DNA from 3 places in the Lysinibacillus sp. 10T31 genome. Region 3 is predicted to be linked to each of the others. Evidence: riboswitches for the same ligand, from Rfam matches in the RefSeq annotation. Region 3 holds a riboswitch; each other region holds the start of a gene.
What was found. A riboswitch is a leader RNA that binds a small molecule or an ion and turns the genes downstream of it on or off. The one in region 3 is predicted to bind cobalamin.
Positions count from the first base shown of each region.

Region 1: another riboswitch for cobalamin. It lies ahead of AC1DCY_RS03140 ((2Fe-2S) ferredoxin domain-containing protein); the one in region 3 lies ahead of mmgD (citrate synthase).
Region 2: another riboswitch for cobalamin. It lies ahead of cobT (nicotinate-nucleotide--dimethylbenzimidazole phosphoribosyltransferase); the one in region 3 lies ahead of mmgD (citrate synthase).

Region 1 covers NZ_JBFTHS010000003.1:147,434-153,367, forward strand. Annotated here, with positions in the region: gene cobJ (precorrin-3B C(17)-methyltransferase) at 1-1,224, opposite strand, end outside; gene AC1DCY_RS03140 ((2Fe-2S) ferredoxin domain-containing protein) at 1,229-1,600, opposite strand; cobalamin riboswitch at 1,740-1,921, opposite strand; cobalamin riboswitch at 2,296-2,480, shown strand; gene AC1DCY_RS03145 (energy-coupling factor ABC transporter permease) at 2,640-3,386, shown strand; gene AC1DCY_RS03150 (energy-coupling factor ABC transporter substrate-binding protein) at 3,388-3,660, shown strand; gene cbiQ (cobalt ECF transporter T component CbiQ) at 3,664-4,434, shown strand; gene AC1DCY_RS03160 (energy-coupling factor ABC transporter ATP-binding protein) at 4,434-5,270, shown strand; gene AC1DCY_RS03165 (S8 family peptidase) at 5,518-5,934, shown strand, end outside.
Region 2 covers NZ_JBFTHS010000035.1:41,894-47,827, reverse strand. Annotated here, with positions in the region: gene AC1DCY_RS18940 (alpha/beta fold hydrolase) at 1-333, shown strand, start outside; gene miaA (tRNA (adenosine(37)-N6)-dimethylallyltransferase MiaA) at 320-1,222, shown strand; gene hfq (RNA chaperone Hfq) at 1,313-1,543, shown strand; gene AC1DCY_RS18925 (rhodanese-like domain-containing protein) at 1,643-1,945, shown strand; gene AC1DCY_RS18920 (DMT family transporter) at 2,209-3,078, shown strand; cobalamin riboswitch at 3,220-3,396, shown strand; gene cobT (nicotinate-nucleotide--dimethylbenzimidazole phosphoribosyltransferase) at 3,511-4,563, shown strand; gene AC1DCY_RS18910 (response regulator transcription factor) at 4,666-4,860, opposite strand; gene skfA (sporulation killing factor) at 5,129-5,302, shown strand; gene skfB (sporulation killing factor system radical SAM maturase) at 5,373-5,934, shown strand, end outside.
Region 3 covers NZ_JBFTHS010000012.1:81,444-87,377, forward strand. Annotated here, with positions in the region: gene AC1DCY_RS09210 (hypothetical protein) at 1-190, shown strand, start outside; gene AC1DCY_RS09215 (DUF2089 family protein) at 744-1,109, shown strand; gene AC1DCY_RS09220 (SHOCT-like domain-containing protein) at 1,123-1,512, shown strand; gene AC1DCY_RS09225 (hypothetical protein) at 1,523-1,804, shown strand; partial or broken gene AC1DCY_RS09230 (helix-turn-helix domain-containing protein) at 2,522-2,821, shown strand; gene AC1DCY_RS09235 (NUDIX hydrolase) at 2,859-3,338, opposite strand; cobalamin riboswitch at 3,589-3,783, shown strand; gene mmgD (citrate synthase) at 3,977-5,098, shown strand; gene AC1DCY_RS09245 (bifunctional 2-methylcitrate dehydratase/aconitate hydratase) at 5,196-5,934, shown strand, end outside.

The DNA of each region.
Region 1 (5,934 bases), on a different contig from region 3:
TGGTGCTAGTAAAAAGCCAACTTCCCGAAGTTTTGCGGTAATCGTTTCAGGCTCAGACGTTGGAATTTTCAAATGAATTTGATGGTCTGGTGTATACTCCATCGTTCCTTCTTCGCCAACTACCTCAGCTAACGTCATCATTTGTTGAGGACTAAAGAACTTATTGGCAACCCCAGGACTAACCGCTAATTCAAAAATAGATTCGATTTTTTGTTGAATACGCTTAGGCGTTACTTTCACCGCGCTTGTTCCCTTCACCATAGTAAGAGCAGCTGTCGCCATTTCAAGTGATGATTTTTTAGGCTTTGGTTGTGGTGTTATGGCTAAACTGGGCTTAATACGATTGGCATTAGGATCGGTCGCAAAATCATTTCGTGCCGCTCCTGTTTCTTGATTCATCGCCCATGGTTCATTTTCTTCCTTAAGTCGTTGATGTGGTCGTAACGGCTGTTTTTCCTCACCAAGTGTATATTTACGCTGATACCCACGTGGCGTAATCATTTTATTGTCGTAGAAGAATGTTGTTGAATTCCCGATAATAACCGTTGTTAACATGCCGATATCATGTTCAAGCATTTCTGCTAAAGTAGTCATCGTAATTTCCTGACGGTCACGATACGCGCTTTTCACAAGTCCAACCGGCGTATCTGGAGAACGATATTCCAATAAAATTCGTTGTGCCTCTACAATTTGTCTCGTACGACGTCCACTTTTCGGGTTATAAAGAGCAATAACAAAATCCGCCATTGCTGCCGCTTCCACTCGTTTTGCAATTAAATTCCAAGGTGTTAGGTGATCGCTTAAACTAATGGTACAGGCGTCATGCATAATGGGAGCACCTAGTAAACTTGCACATGAATTAATAGCTGAAATACCTGGAACAATTTCTACCTCGATACCAGTTGCTTCTGTCCAACCTAGCTCGATTAATACTTCATACACTAATCCAGCCATTCCATAAACCCCGGCATCTCCACTGGAAATGACCGATACGATACTTCCAGCCTCTGCTTGACGCACCGCTTCTTGTGCACGTGAAACTTCCTCTGTCATACCAGTACTAATAATCGACTTTGCACTAACTAAATCCTGAATCAGTTCAACATAAGTTTTATAGCCTATAATCATATGACTTTGTTGTAGTGCCTCCACAGCACGAGTCGTAATATGTTTAAAGTCTCCAGGGCCAAAGCCAACTACGAAAATCTTACCTTTTTGAGCCATTTTGTTACCCCTCTTTCACCTTTTCAATGCCTTTAATGGCTGTTGTTTGCGCTGTACGCTGCAACGAACCTTCACGCAATGTAAAAACATGCTCATTATGTAACGCTTCATGATTTAAATCTTGTACGAGTGCTCTCGCATGCTCCATCGTCGGCACACGGTACCAATTCCCCTGAGGATAAGCAATGACAACACAAGCATCCTTACACCTGCCATTACAGCGGGTCCTTGTCGTATGTATTTCCTTATCAAGCGCTAGCAACTGTATTTCATCACGGATTGCCTGCGTAATGTCCTCAGCATCTTTTTTCATACAGCTACTACCATTGCAAATAAAAAGATGTGTTTTCATCCCCTCTAAATTCCAAGTTGTCATAGTTGTTCTCCCCTCATTTGCTTTTAGGAAAAAGAAAAACCTTTACTCTAGTCGAAGAGTAAAGGTTTAGTAGAAGCCAAATAAAAACGAATATATACGGGTACTCGCTCTCGCTTCAACTTCTCCCTCCGAAAAGTTTGCATGCATCATCACATAAGCAGGTTTCCTGACTTAAGCTTCCTTTTACTTTCGCGCCTTCCTAGTTTTCACTAGTGGCATCTGCGATTTCATCAGCTATTACAGTAGCGGGGGCTGTATCGGACTTTCACCGATTTCCCTATTATCTTGAAAATATTCAAGCACTTATGGATATGTTTTATATGAATTTTTTTATATCAATTATGCCTCGGCATAATTCCGTGACATCCGCCGGAGGCTTAAAGTTCTTTCAGCGGATGTTTGGATACCCGCTGAAAAGTAGCTTAAATTCGCATTCATCTCACCATCTATAGAGGTAGGAGACATTTGCTGAAAGAATTTAAATGTAATAGAAAACTGTTTCTATCATAGCTTATTTTTTTAAAATTTCAACATTTCTTTCTAAAATTGTGACATTATTATTAATTTTTTTTGAGAAATGCGACATTTATTTTAGATTTATCCGAATTTTCGACATAGAGACTCAATTAAAAATTTTTTCATAAAAAGTATAGCATATATATGGAAAATCATGTTACACTTTGTCGTGAAATCTCACAACTTCATCTTTTTTCGGTGCGAATTGTTCATCATTTCGCTTAAAAGGGAAGCCGGTTCAAGTCCGGCGCGGTCCCGCCACTGTACTAGGGAGTTTTATAGATAATGTCACTGTCCAAAGGATGGGAAGGCCTATAAAACGTTGAACTAAAGCCAGGAGACCTGCCGAAAAATATGTGATCGTTTCAACCTACGAGGATGGGTGTGCGGCTTAGCAGATTAGAATTTTATTTGCTTTTTTAGCTATGCACTTTTCCAAAACGGAAAAGTGCTTTTTATTTTCATTCAGAAATTGTTTAGTTCGCATACTAATTCGAAATATTTTAATGAGGAGGAGAGATTTTTGAAATTTTCAGGTTGGAAGCTTAGTTATTTCTTATTGGCATTTTTATTCGTGCCAAACCGTGCATTTGCGATGCATATTATGGAGGGCTTTTTGCCAATTGAATGGGCGATTTTTTGGTGGGTCATATCGATTCCTTTTATTATTTTAGGATTACGTTCAATTCGTAAAACCATTGATGAAAATCCGGAAACAAAAATGATATTAGGGCTATCGGGTGCCTTTGCCTTTGTACTATCAGCCTTAAAAATCCCTTCTGTAACGGGGAGTTGCTCGCATCCAACTGGGGTTGGGCTTGGAACAGTTCTTTTCGGACCATTAGCGATGAGTGTTATCGGGACAATCGTATTATTATTCCAATCTTTACTTTTAGCACATGGTGGGCTTACAACATTAGGGGCAAACACCTTTTCCATGGCAATTATGGGCCCTATTATCGCTTACTATGTTTTTAAGGGCTCACAAAAAATAGGACTATCATTTTCCATCGCTGTCTTTTTAGCAGCAATGCTTGGTGACTTAGGAACCTATATTGTCACTTCTGTGCAATTAGCCCTTGCCTTCCCTTCTGAGGTCGGAGGCTTTATGGCTTCATTCACAAAGTTTGCAGGTATTTTTGCGTTGACGCAAATTCCTCTTGCTGTTAGTGAAGGAATTTTAACAGTGATCGTTATGAACTTCCTGAAAAAATACAATGTCAGTGAATTAAAAGCTTTACGTGTGTTCTCAGCAAAGGAGGCTCACTAAAATGAAAAAAAACTTACTGCTCTTAGCCATTGTTGTGTTACTAGCAATCGTCCCCCTGTTTATTCAAAAAGGTGCAGAATTCGGAGGGGCTGATGGCGAAGCGGAAGCAGCAATTAGTGAAATTGATGCTAGCTACGAGCCATGGTTTGAAAGCTTATGGGAGCCGCCAAGTGGTGAAATTGAAAGCTTATTATTCGCACTACAAGCTGCTATCGGAGCTGGATTTATCGGCTATTTCATCGGCTTAATGCGCGGCAAACATAAAGAGGGTTAAGCGATGTTACTCATTGATAAGTATGCTTATTTGAATAAATTAGCGTCTGTTCATCCGCTAGAAAAAATGACGTTATCCCTTGGACTGCTTATATTGTCGCTTATCATGAGAGATGAACGAATTTCACTCATTACATTTATTGTGATGAGTGCTTTTATCATTTTAGGCGCAAAAATTCCTACAAGATATTATGCAAAATTACTATTGCTACCTGGATTTTTTTTACTATCAAGTTTTGTATCCATTTTAATATCTATCGCGCCGGCAACTAACAAGCTTCCATCAAACATTTGGTCATTTTCTCTTCATAATTGGACTATTTTTGTCGGCAGTGCAAGCCTAGTAACAGCTCAGCAGCTTTTTTTCATTGTCCTTGGAAGCATTAGCTGTTTGTATTTTTTAATTCTCACAACATCAGTCCAATCCATTTGCTACGTTCTACGACAATGGCGACTTCCAACTCTATTTGTAGAGCTAGTAGAACTAACGTATCGTTTTATTTTTATCTTTTTAGAAAGTATGCAAAAAATTCATCTTGCCCAACAGGCCCGCCTTGGGTACAGCTCCCCTATGCAGTGGCTTCGCTCGGTATCAATGCTGATTACAGCTTTATTTGCCGAAATGTTCCAACGAAGTCGTGAACTAAACAATGCAATGGAAGCACGCGGTGGCGAAACTGTCTATTGGCAGGAGGATATTACCTATAACGTGAAAAATTGGCTAGGTATTACTACTATTTTTATACTCCTTATCATTTACGGAGGTTTTTTCTAATGACAGACTTATACTTTGATTTAACACATTTATCCTACGCTTATGCAGATGGAACTCATGCCTTAACGGATATTACACTTCAGATTCCAAAGGGAAAGAAAATTGCTTTACTTGGTCATAATGGGGCTGGTAAATCAACGTTATTTCAGCATTTAAATGGTATTTTGAAGCCTACTGCTGGAAGTATATCCTTTTGTGGCAAAGAACTTAACTATAGTAGAAAAGCATTAAAAGAATTGCGTCAACAGGTTGGCATTGTTTTTCAGGATGCAGACAACCAGCTTTTTTCTGGCACAGTTAAGCAAGATATTGCATTTGGGCCTCTGAATCTTGGCTGGACAACTGAAAAAATTGAAGAGAAAATTGCGTGGGCTGTCGCTCAAACCGAAGTCGAAGCATTGCTAGATAAACCGATCCATTTTTTAAGTGTTGGACAGAAAAAACGTGTCGCCATGGCAGGAGTACTTGCAATGGAACCTTCCGTTTTATTATTAGATGAACCGACTGCTGGACTAGATAATTATTATAGTGCACAAGTTTTACAATATTTAGCTACGTTAGAAAACGGTGAACGAACAATTTTACTGGCAACCCATGATATCTCATTAGCCTATGAATGGGCAGATCAAATCATCGTGATGGAAGCTGGAAGAATTATTTATTATGGGGATCCAGTTGCAATGTTCTTTCAAGAGGATTTGCTTGAAAGAGCCCATCTTGAACGCCCATGGGTCTTTGAAATGGCCATTGCCTTACAAAATAAAAAACTATTTGAGAATAACATCAAAATACCTCGTTCGAAGGAAGATTTACACAGACTTATAGAGCAGCTTTAAGTTAATTTGTCCATAGTTGGTACTTTTCAATTGTGGCTGAATCCATCCTCCTACGCCAGCGTAGGAATGGAGCCGTCGCCTGTATTAAATCTCTCTTCTACATATTTTTATCATGGGTAAAATATTATGGAAAAATATAGATTGGTACTTTTGGAAAAATATATCCTCATTTACGAAACTTTTCTATTACTCATTCGTAATAGTAGAGATGGCCCAAATATTTAATACACCCAAGGAGGGAAAACAGTTGAAGAACTGGAAAAAGAAATCAATCGCTCTAGTAGCATCTGCTACACTAATGGTTCCTGCTGCTTCTGCCTTTGCTGAAGCACCGGCAAAGAACCAAGAGTTAGTGAAAGTAGCTAGCAATAAGGATCAATCATCTAAGAATCAAAAAGAATGGATTAGTAAGGATACTATTATTATCAAGCATTCAGGTCTTGATAACAATGTGCACAAGAAAATCGGCTCAAAAGTGATTCGCTCTATTCCTTCATTAGGTTACGATGTTATCCAACTTAACAAAGGAACAAATTTAGAAAAAGCAGTTTCATATTATGCTAAGCAAAAAGGGGTTAAAAGTGTATCCCCAAGCTATGTGTATCATTCCTTTGGCACAAAAACAGATCCAAAGAAACAGGATATGTATCATTTAAACCTACTT
Region 2 (5,934 bases), on a different contig from region 3:
CAAAAATATATAGATGATCCGTATTGCGGCTTTATTCCAACAAATCAATTTTTTGTGGATTTAACAACAGGTTTTATGTCGTTAAATCGTAAAAAAGAGATAGCAAAAACAAAAAAAGACTTACCTATATTATTGATAAGTGGTAGTAAGGATCCAGTCGGAGAACAAGGCCAAGGTGTATACGCTGTAGCAGAACAATTGGCAGAAGCGGGCATACAGGATGTGACGGTTTACTTATTTGAGGATAAGCGCCATGAAATCCTAAACGAGGACAATCAAGAGGCAGTCTATCAAGTTTTATTACGGTGGTTAGAAAAATATGATACAAGATAAATTACAGCAGGCAGAGGTCGTAGCAATCGTAGGACCTACTGCTTCTGGGAAAACGGCACTAAGCATTGAGTTAGCAAAAAAATATAATGGCGAAATCATCAACGGTGACTCCATGCAAATCTATCAAAGCTTAGATATTGGTACAGCGAAAATTACTGAGGAAGAGATGGAGGGTGTACCCCATCATTTACTCAGCTTCAAAGAGCCGACAGAGTCTTTTTCAGTAGCAGACTATCAAAAATTAGTACGAGCTAAAATTGCAGAAATTCAGGCGCGCGGTAAGCTACCGATTATTGTAGGGGGCTCAGGTTTATATGTGCAGGCAGTACTCTATGATTTTCAATTTACAGAGGAGCAGGTAGATGAGGCGGCACGAAAAGCCTATTATGCAGAACTAGAGAAATTGGGTCCAGAGGCAATGCACGCTAAGCTAAAAAAACTTGATCCACAAACAGCTGAGACAATTCATCCAAATAATACTCGCCGTGTTATACGAGCGTTAGAGATGATTGAACTTAGTGGCGTTTCAAAGGCATCCGAAGCTCAAAATCGTGGAGAAGTTCCACTTTATAATCATGTGATTATAGGGCTTGGGCAAAATATGTCACGTGAAGTGCTCTATGATCGTATTAACCTTCGTGTCGATATAATGATGGAAAAAGGGCTTTTAGAAGAAGTAAAAGGTTTATGGCAGCAAAATTTACGAGGTGTGCAGTCAATCCAAGCAATCGGCTACAAGGAATTATATGATTACCTAGATGGAAAATGTTCTTTAGAAGAAGCCATTGATAGTTTAAAGCAAAATTCTCGCCGCTATGCGAAAAGACAACTAACATACTTCCGAAACAAAATGGATGTATATTTTGTTAATAATGACGAAATACTTTAATTAATTTCTAAAAATTACTAATTGCCAAATTGGTAGAACATGCTACTATAGGAATGAAGAGGTAGAAAGAGAGTATAAGGAGGCATTTTGATGAAATCAATTAACTTGCAAGATACATTCTTAAACCATCTACGTAAAAACAATGTTTTTGTAACTGTGTTTTTATTAAATGGATTTCAGTTAAAAGGAACTGTGAAATCTTATGATAATTTTACAGTACTATTACTAGATGCTGAAAGCAAGCAACACCTTATTTACAAACATGCTATTTCTACATTTGTTCCAGCAAAGCAAGTAGATTTTTTAGAGACAGAAGAATAGAAACATTATAGTAAAACAGTTAGTGTTCATGACACTAGCTGTTTTTTTGCCTACAGGCTATAATGTAAGAGGAAATCGACATATTGGAGGACTACACAGATGAAAACTATGGATACAACAGAAATATTAGAACTATTAGATGCGAACGAAGACCTATATATTATTGATGTTCGTGAAGATGATGAGGTAGCACAAGGCATGATCCCTGGTGCTCAACACATTGCTCTTGGGACAATCCCTGAGCGCTTAGGTGAATTAGATGCTTCTAAGCCATACATTATCGTTTGCAAGGCTGGCGGTCGTTCAGCAAATGCTTGTGCATACCTAGAAGCTCAAGGCTTTGACGTAACAAACCTTGAAGGCGGCATGCTTGCTTATGATGGAGAGTTAGAATTTAAATAATGTTCGATTGAAACCCTCGTTTATACGAGGGTTTTTCTTATACAATCGGGTGGTGAAAGATTAAAGTGGTTCGCTATTATTTGGTAAAAATGTGTTATGATAGCAACGTGCAAGGAGGGATTAGTATGTATCAGACAATAGCACCCCCAACAATGTCTTTACAGTAGAATCTGCTGTTTAGGCATTCAATAAAAGCTTGCTAATTCTCGATAGATTCTACTGTATATCGAAGACTATATACATGTAGAAAGTAGGAATTAGAAATGAGCGGAAAACTATCTTTTATATTATCGATGATTATTTTTAGAGCTGTAGGTGTTTTTGCAAAATACATTAAGTTGCCTTCAAGTGAAATTGCCTTTTGGATGAGTCTCATTGGCTCTTGTTTTTTACTTTTGATTTTCCTATCTAAAAAAGAAAGGTTTTCGAAAACAACTATTTTGCAAAATAAATGGCCATTGGTACTTTCGAGCTTTGCCTTATGCGGCAATTGGATTTTCCTTTTCCAAGCGTACAAGGAAACAACTATCGCAAATGCAGCTCTAAGCTACTATTTCGCGCCAGTACTAGTGATTTGTTTGTCACCTATAGTGTTAAAAGAGAAAATATTATTAAGAAAAATTTTTTATGTTTGTGTTGCTCTTGTAGGTCTGTATTTTATCGTTCAAAGTCAAACTACCGAAACGAGCGAACATTATATCGGTATTGTATATGGGCTTGTTGCAGCTTATTTCTATACAATAGTCACATTCACCAATAAATATATCCGTGGATTAAAAGAACCTGATAATGCGATTATTCAGCTTGCTTTAGCAGCGTTATTCCTTGCGCTTTATCTTTTGGGGACCAATGGGTTTCAAGTCATGCAAATCGATATAAAATCATTTAGTTTACTTATTGCATTGGGCATTGTCCATGCTGGAATCGGCTTCCTTCTGTTCTTTTTCGGAATGCGTCATCTAAAAGGGCAAAGTATAGCTATTTTAAGCTATATTGATCCACTCACATCATTAGTGATTTCGACGATGATTATAGGAGAGAAAATGGCGACCCTACAAATAATAGGAGCTATTCTATTACTCGGCGCAACATTTCTGAGTGAAATAGATAAAACAAAGCGAATTTCACAGTAGTAAACGAACAAGAAACCCCTTGCAGACATCCAAATTTAGAAGTATTTTTGTGGCATGTTGGAACACTTCTTTAATTGTATGTGATGTTTTCTAAAAAATTAAAACATTGACACAAAAACCACTTTGCCGTAGATTTAAAGTAATTACATAAAAGCATTAGGTGCCCATTGCGGGAGAATAGGGAATAAAGTGAAAAGCTTTAGCGGTCCCACCACTGTAAAAGGGAGTTTCATAGAGAATGCCACTAGCATCGTGCTGGGAAGGTTCTATGAAATGTTGAAATTGAGCCAGGAGACCTGCCTATCTGCTTCGGTTATATAGACGATGGAAAAGTCTGTAGTTTATTTGTTATGGAATAAACTACAGGCTTTTTATTTTTTTCTCTAAATCATTCTTCGAGTAACAAGGGCAAAAAAGAAAGGGGAAATTTTCATGCAATTATTACAACAGACGATTCAAAACATTCAAAGTGCTGACAACAAAATGATGGAGAAGGCAAGGGAACGCATAGATGCACTTTGCAAGCCTCCTGGAAGCTTGGGGAAACTGGAGACCCTTGCTGTGCAACTATCCGGAATTACAGGAGACCTATTTCCTGCGATTGATAATAAGGCGATAATTGTCTGTGCAGCAGATCATGGTGTTTGTGATGAAGGGGTAACACCTAATCCACAAAATGTGACGGTCTTTCAAACATTAAATTTTCCTAGAGGAGGGACTGGTGTCTGTGCTATTGCAAAAATCACAGATGCAAAAATTGTCACAGTAGATGTTGGCGTAAAAGAGGATATTCCGCATGATGCTGGAGTCATCATTAAAAAGATTAAATATGGTACGGACAATATGGCAAAAGGACCTGCTATGACAAGGGAAGAAGCCATTCAATCCATTGAAGTGGGAATTGAAGTAGCTACGGAAGAAGTTAAAAAAGGGATAAATGTACTCGGGACAGGTGAAATGGGTATCGGTAATACAACACCTAGTGCTGCTATATTATCGGTTCTTCACGAGTGTCATCCGAATGAAGTGACAGGCTTCGGTGCAGGAGTTGGACCAGGAGGGATTGCACATAAAGTAGAGGTTATTTACAATGCTATTGCATTAAATAAACCAAATCGTCATGATGCTATTGATATTCTTGCAAAAGTTGGAGGGCTAGAAATAGGCGCTATGGCAGGAGTAATACTTGCTGCCGCCGCACATCGAAAACCAGTTGTTATTGATGGCTTTATTTCTACTATTGCAGCTCTTATTGCATACGAACTTGAGCCAAACGTCAAAGACTATATTATTCCTTCTCATGCCTCTGAAGAACCAGGTGCAAAAATTGCCGCTGAAATGCTCGGAATTGAACCGATGCTACAAATGAATATGCGATTGGGTGAAGGCTCTGGTGCAGCTTTAGCATTTCCTATTTTGGACGCAGCATGCTCTATGATGAAAAACATGACTACATTAGAGGAAGCTATGCAGCTATTAAAATAAAGTGAAATGTCAATGGCCCTCGCTGATTATTTATAGGTAGCTAGACTCCCTCCTGCATTCTGGGAGTCTTAAGCTTGCCTTACATAGTTCGAAAGCAAATCTTTACAGAAGTCCTTTTTTAATCGCTGTAACAACAGCTCCCACACGAGATTCTACTCCAAACTTCTGAATAATGGAGGATATGTGATGCTCTACAGTTCTTTTTCCAATGCCTAATTCTTCACTAATCTCACTATTTGTTTTATCCTCTGCGACACGTTGCAATACTTCATACTCTTTTGGTGTAAGTCTAACCATATACAAACACTCCCATTTTTAATTTATATAACCATACATTAGCATAGATATATTTATTAACCTATATTTTGTACATGGTTTAATCATTTTACATTTAAAAAAATTACAAAATTGTGAAAATTGAATTTATATGTCGTGAAATACGGATTTTTTTTTTTTTTTTTATGCTAGATTGTAAACTACAAAGCAGAATGGCTGCGAGATATTTAATATTTATAAAAATATGTCAGGTCTATTGTTTTGTATAAAGTATAGAGGAGGTGTTCCTATGAAGTCAGATGAAAACAAGAAAAATTGGGAATCAACGCATTCAGCAGCTGGAAAACAGACGATAAGACCGCTAGTTAAATCTGTTGGCTGCGCTGCTTGCTGGGCTGCACATTCTATACCTCTTACTAGGGTTTGTATGCCACCTGTCACACCAATTAATGCAGCGTTATAGAAAAAATGAGAGGAGGCTTAAAAAATTTAGTCTCCTTTTATCATACGTATATCGAAAGGTGGTTGTACTATTGGAAACCGATTATCAACCAGAATTTTATATTCATTTGCAGCCAAATGGGGCATTGTTAGTTGAAAAAAGAAGCATGTACTATTTTCGCCTTAGTGGAGAGGCCGTCGAAATAGCATTATTATTAGCAAAAAATCAATCACTACAAATAACTGCCTCTATACTAAGTATAGTAAAGAAGCGAAAGATTACCGAAGAAGAATTGATTGTGATGTTAGAAGCACATCCAATAACGAATACTTGGAAATATGATGTTCCACCTTTAATGGTAACAGGGTCGATAGAGGCATATATTCCGATAAGCTGTATTTTACAGTTAACTAATGGCTGTAATTTATTTTGTTCTTTTTGCTATTCATCATCTGGAACACGTCATAAAATGGAACTGAATGCTAGTGATTGGACTACAATCATGCATAAATTAGCTACTCGTGGTATTACAGATATTACTTTAACGGGAGGAGAAGCTAAATTACTTAAAAATTTTAAACATGTTATCACGACTGCTAGCTCTCTTTTTAGAAATGTCAATTTATTTACTAACGGTTTAAATTGGAGAAAAA
Region 3 (5,934 bases):
GGTTGCTATCCAAAATAGAAATACAACGTCTGCGCCAAGAACAACCTCACCCGGTGGCAATTCTTTAGGGGGAGATGGGAATAAAATTATAAAGGAATATATAATAACAGAACAAAAGAATCCCAAATATATAGAAAGTAAGTATTTGTGGAATTCTATTTTAAATTTTATTAGTAATAAGAACATATAAATAGGCACAATGACAAAAGGAAGTATAAGAAGCTGCAAAAGACTCGAATCATTAAAAAATACTTGAACTAAGTAAGCAATAACAATATATGCGATACATACTATTGCGTAGTTTATATTATTCATTCTCATTCTCCGTTTCCTCCTCGATTAAATTTATACTACGCACTATCCCTTTCTTGTTAATTTAAAAATCTAATTAGCTTTATAGTAAGACGAACAGAATGGTATGATGTTCCAATTCTACTTGTCCTAACCTGTGCTATTAGTTGAAGCTATTAGTCTTGATATGATCTTGTAAAAGCATATCCAACACTTCAAAAGACATGCAGCTTGCTTACATTTTCATCTGTCATGCTTTATAAGCATCACGTTTTATGTCAGATCGCATACTGAAGAGTTGGAGTTTTTCTATTCAAAGAATGTGGATAATCAATAATATTAAATAAAAAATTAACATTATTGATTTTAGTGTTTATAAAAATTAATTTTATTGTTCACATTTTTAATTCTATGTTATATAATCAAATCAATTAAAAGAAAGGAATGTCATTATGGCTTATAAAGTAATCACAAATTGTCCTGTCTGCAGTAAAACATTGAAAATTACCAAGTTGCAGTGCTCTCATTGTCACACGACGATTGAAAATGAGTTTGAATTATCTAAGCTGGCATCCTTATCGAAGGATCAGCTTCATTTTGTGGAAGTATTTTTAACATGCAGAGGGAATATTAAAGAAGTTGAAAAGGAACTAGGGATTTCGTATCCAACAGTTCGAGGCAAGCTAACAGACATCATTTCATCCCTTGGCTATGTGCAGAAGAAGAAAAATGAAGTAGACGAGAAAAAAATTGTCACTATGTTGGAAAATGGCGAAATCACAGCAGAAGAAGCCATTAAACTTTTAAAAGACGAATAAGGAGGAATATATCATGAAAGAGGAAATCTCAAGAGTGTTAACAATGGTTCAAGAAGGTAAGATTGATGCAGAAAAGGCATCAGAACTGATTCAAGTATTAAAAGAGAAAGCAGAAACAGAAGAAAACCATTTAGAGAAACCGACTAAATATTTAGATAAAACTTTAAAAGTTCGTGTTGTATCTGCCGAAAATGATAACGTTACAGTCAATTTGCCTTTAAAGCTTGTCAAGGTTGTATTAATGGCTGGACATAGCATCGCAGCGAGTATTCCTCAATCGGAAAAATACGTTAAAGATATTGACATAAACCTTATTCTAGAAGCAATCGAAAACGAATTAGATGGCCAAATTGTTGATATTAAATCGGCTAACGGGGATACCGTTTCGGTCATCATTGAATAGTGATTTGCTTATGATGCATGTGAAAGTGAAAACAAAAGACGTTCGGTTTACCCTACCAGTTCCATATGCTTTTCTAAACATTGCTATTTCAATTTTGTCTTCAAAATTTGTTCAGCAATGTGCAAACAAATGGACAAAAAAGCACTTCGAAAGAAAAAAAGTAGACTTTGCCTTTCCGCTAATAGACAAAAAAACGCTAAAGCCTATCGTTAAGGAACTGAAGAATTATAAGGGGATCGTGCTAGTTGATGTCAAAGCTAAGGACGGTACTGAGGTTAAGGTTAGACTATAATTAGAATACACCGACCAACAGATTGATATTATGAAGATTAAGCTAATTTTCTCGCTTACAATACAGAGAAAATTAGCTTTTACTTTATAATAATTTAAATTGTATATACAAAATACAATAAAAGGATTCTTTTGATGCCATTCGGTACTCCGGAGGTATGAATCAAAAGAATCTTTTTTGTATGACAGATGGCGGTTCCGAAAAGCTTATACTTGATTAGAAAAAAACAAAAAACCCCAGTTTAATACTGGGGCGACGGTTTGTCTGGTCAAGTATTTTTACTTTTCTGGGTAATCTATATGTAATGACTGTGGAACTTAACAAACTTTAGTTTTATTAAGTCGTTACAACTAAGTTAAGCTTACCCTGTTTGAAATGACCATTCATTAGAACATTATTATTTCTTCAATTTTAGGATGTAGTTAAAAAACCCCCATCAACCATTTATATGTACAAAATAGTAAGACCGTAAATTACACTCCATTCAAGTATTGTTCGAACCGTAGGATAAGAGAATATAGTGTTATTGTATTGGTTATGTCATTTGAAAAATATTCACTATAGCAATATACAAAAAGTGTTTACAAATGCTGAAATGGATTTTGTGTATCACTAGATTTGTTGCCTTGTGGTTGATTTTTTCTACTAAAATAAAATATAACTCCATTGGAATTGACGATAAAATGCATTTTAATAATAGTATAGGGAGTGAAAATGATGAGAGAAATAAGTATTGCAAAAGCTATTTCAGCAAATAGAAAAGAAAAAGGTATTACACAAGATAAACTTGCTGAGTATGTCGGTGTATCAAAGGCTTCCGTTTCCAAATGGGAGACGGCTCAAAGCTATCCGGATATCACCCTGCTACCACAATTGGCAACCTATTTTAATATAAGCATTGATGAACTCATTGGCTACCTCCCGCAAATGACAAAAAAAGATATAAAGAAAACATACCAACGGCTGGCTGAGGATTTTAGCAACAAGCCCTTTGATGATGTAGTTGATCAATGCCGGCAACGTTCCAATCAGGCGTAGGATCCGTAGCAAATGTTTATTTACTTGCAAAAGAACTACCTAAATCCCACAATTTATCCTCTAGATTGTCTAATAGATTTTTTGTTCTCTTTTCCATATTATCTGGGAGCTCATTTTCACCGAAATATGCAAGGTTCAAACTCTCATCATCCTTTTTCTCCAATACACCACTTACATTTTTAGCAACATAAAGATGAATGACTGTATAGACTTCATCCCCATTTGGATATTGGAAATAATAATCTGGTCCCGAAAAAACACCAATCAAGTCAAATTCATTGGCCACGAGTCCTGTTTCTTCATAGAGCTCACGGCTAGCAACTTCTTCTAAAGTTTCGTTTAGTTCCATCGAGCCCCCAGGTAATCCCCAATCCAACGTATCCGAACGATGTTGAAAGAGAATTTTCTTATCATCGTTTATCACAAGAATTGTCGCTCCGATGCTTATAATTGGTCTACTACCGATAAGTTTCCTTAATTCTGAAATATACCCCATATTCGCCCCCTAATACTTTTCATTAAAAAATATATTCGCTTTTTCAAAATATGAATCCTCTATTTTACTCACAAATAATAAAAATAGCTTCATTGGTATTGATTAACAATCTTTTTTTGTACGAAATAGTGCTTAAAAACATAGAATAGTTCTTTAAAAATGAAAAATAGCTTATTATGATCAAGTTTTTTTGAATTCCGACTATATTGATTGTTTTGAAAACTATATGTTAAGGTAAAAAGACAAATTGAATATGCTAAATTTTGGTGGTTCAAATGGTTTTGATTCCATTTGATTAAAAGGGAAGTTGGTGAGAGTCCAACACTGTCCCGCAACTGTATTTAGGAGTTCGATAACAAGGCCACTGTTTTGTTTGTCAAAATGGGAAGGTGTTATCGTAGCGTTGATCATAAGTCAGGAGACCTGCCACTAAGGTAAGCATCAATTGACCTACGAGGATAGGGAGGTGTTAGCTACTGCATGATCTTTGTGAATTCATGTAAATTCACTGTTTATTTGCTTTGTCATGCTTTTGTAGATTAACAACTTCTCAAAGGGGTAGAAGTTGTTTTTTTGTTGTTCTTTCGTGTTTGAATGGTAACGCTTTCAAGAATAATTAAACAAAGGGGTTGTAATGAATGGAGTTAAATTATTCACCAGGTCTTGATGGCATCATTGCCGCTGAAACAAAGCTATCTTTTTTAGACACTGTAGGAAGTCAAATTGTAATAAGGGGTTATGATTTGATTGAAATATCACAGAGATATTCGTACTTAGACATTGTTTACTTATTGTTGCATGGAGAAATACCAACTATCGAGCAACGGACTGATTTACAGGACAAGTTGAAATCTAATTATCAGGTTCCACAAGAGATTTTTCAAATTTTCAAGTTATTGCCTAATGGGACACATGCTATGGATGGGCTTAGAACTGGGATTTCTGTTTTAGCAGGCTATGATCAGCACATCAACGATCGTTCTACTGAAATGAATTTGACGAGAGCATATAGACTTTTAGGTGGTATGCCCAACATCGTAGCAAATAGCTATCGTGTATTAAATGGTCAAGATATCGTGGAGCCTGATAGCCAGCTTTCCTATAGTGCAAATTTTTATTACATGATTACTGGCAGAAAACCAACTGCGTTAGAAGAAGGAATCTTTGATCAGTCACTCGTTTTATATAGTGAGCATGAGATGCCAAATTCTACGTTTACGGCTCGTGTTATTGCTTCTACACAATCTGATTTGTATGGTGCTCTAACTGGGGCTGTCGCATCATTGAAAGGTAATTTACATGGCGGGGCAAACGAGGCGGTGATGTATATGCTTCTTGAAGCCAAAACAGTTGAAGGCTTTGAAACATTGCTGGAAAACAAACTACAAAATAAAGAAAAGATTATGGGCTTTGGGCACCGTGTATATATGAAAAAGATGGACCCAAGAGCGCAAATTATGAAAGAGGCTTTGTACAAATTATGTTTGGAGCAAGGGGATGACCGCTTATATCACATGTGTGAAGCTGGTGAAAAAGTAATGGTACAGAAAAAAGGGTTGTACCCAAATTTAGATTATTATGCAGCACCAGTGTACTACATGCTTGGTTTGCCGATCGAAATTTATACGCCAATCTTCTTCGGCTCACGAACTATCGGCTTATGTGCTCATGTGATAGAGCAGCATGACAATAATAGATTATTTAGACCTCGTGTCAATTATATTGGCGAGCGTCATAACCTTGAAGAATTATCGGTATAATCAAGTTTTAACAACTCGCCATAGAGCTGATGGGCATTCTGAACAATGTCCATCAGTATACTAGTATATCAAATTTATGCCTGAGAGGAAGATATAGATGATTAAAACAAATGAAATATCTAAGACAGATCAATTACTAACTGATATAGCCGATTACGTTTTAAATACAACGATTACAAGTGAAGAAGCATACGAAACAGCACGTTATGTTTTATTGGATACTTTAGGTTGTGGCATTTTGGCCTTGCAATATCCTGAGTGTACGAAACTTCTTGGTCCAGTAGTACCAGGTACAGTCGTCCCTAATGGTACACGTGTTCCGGGAACTTCCTATGTTCTTGATCCAGTAAGAGGCGCCTTCAATATCGGTTGTATGATTCGTTGGTTGGATTATAACGATACTTGGCTTGCGGCTGAATGGGGACATCCTTCAGATAATTTAGGTGGCATTTTAGCTGTTGCGGATTATTTGAGTCGCGTACGTATTGCAGAAGGTAAAGAGCCTCTTAAAATGAAAGACGTTTTAGAAATGATGATACAAGCCCATGAAATACAAGGCATTCTAGCACTAGAAAACAGCTTAAATCGTGTAGGTTTAGATCATGTTCTGTTTGTCAAAATTGCGACAACAGCTGTTGTGACAAAGGCATTAGGTGGCTCTCATCAAGAAATTATTAATGCATTGTCCAATGCTTGGATTGATAATTCAAGCCTACGAACATATCGACATGCACCTAATACTGGTTCTAGAAAATCATGGGCTGCTGGAGATGCAACAAGCAGGGCAGTGCAATTAGCCATGATGGCTGTGAAGGGCGAAATGGGTTATGCAACTG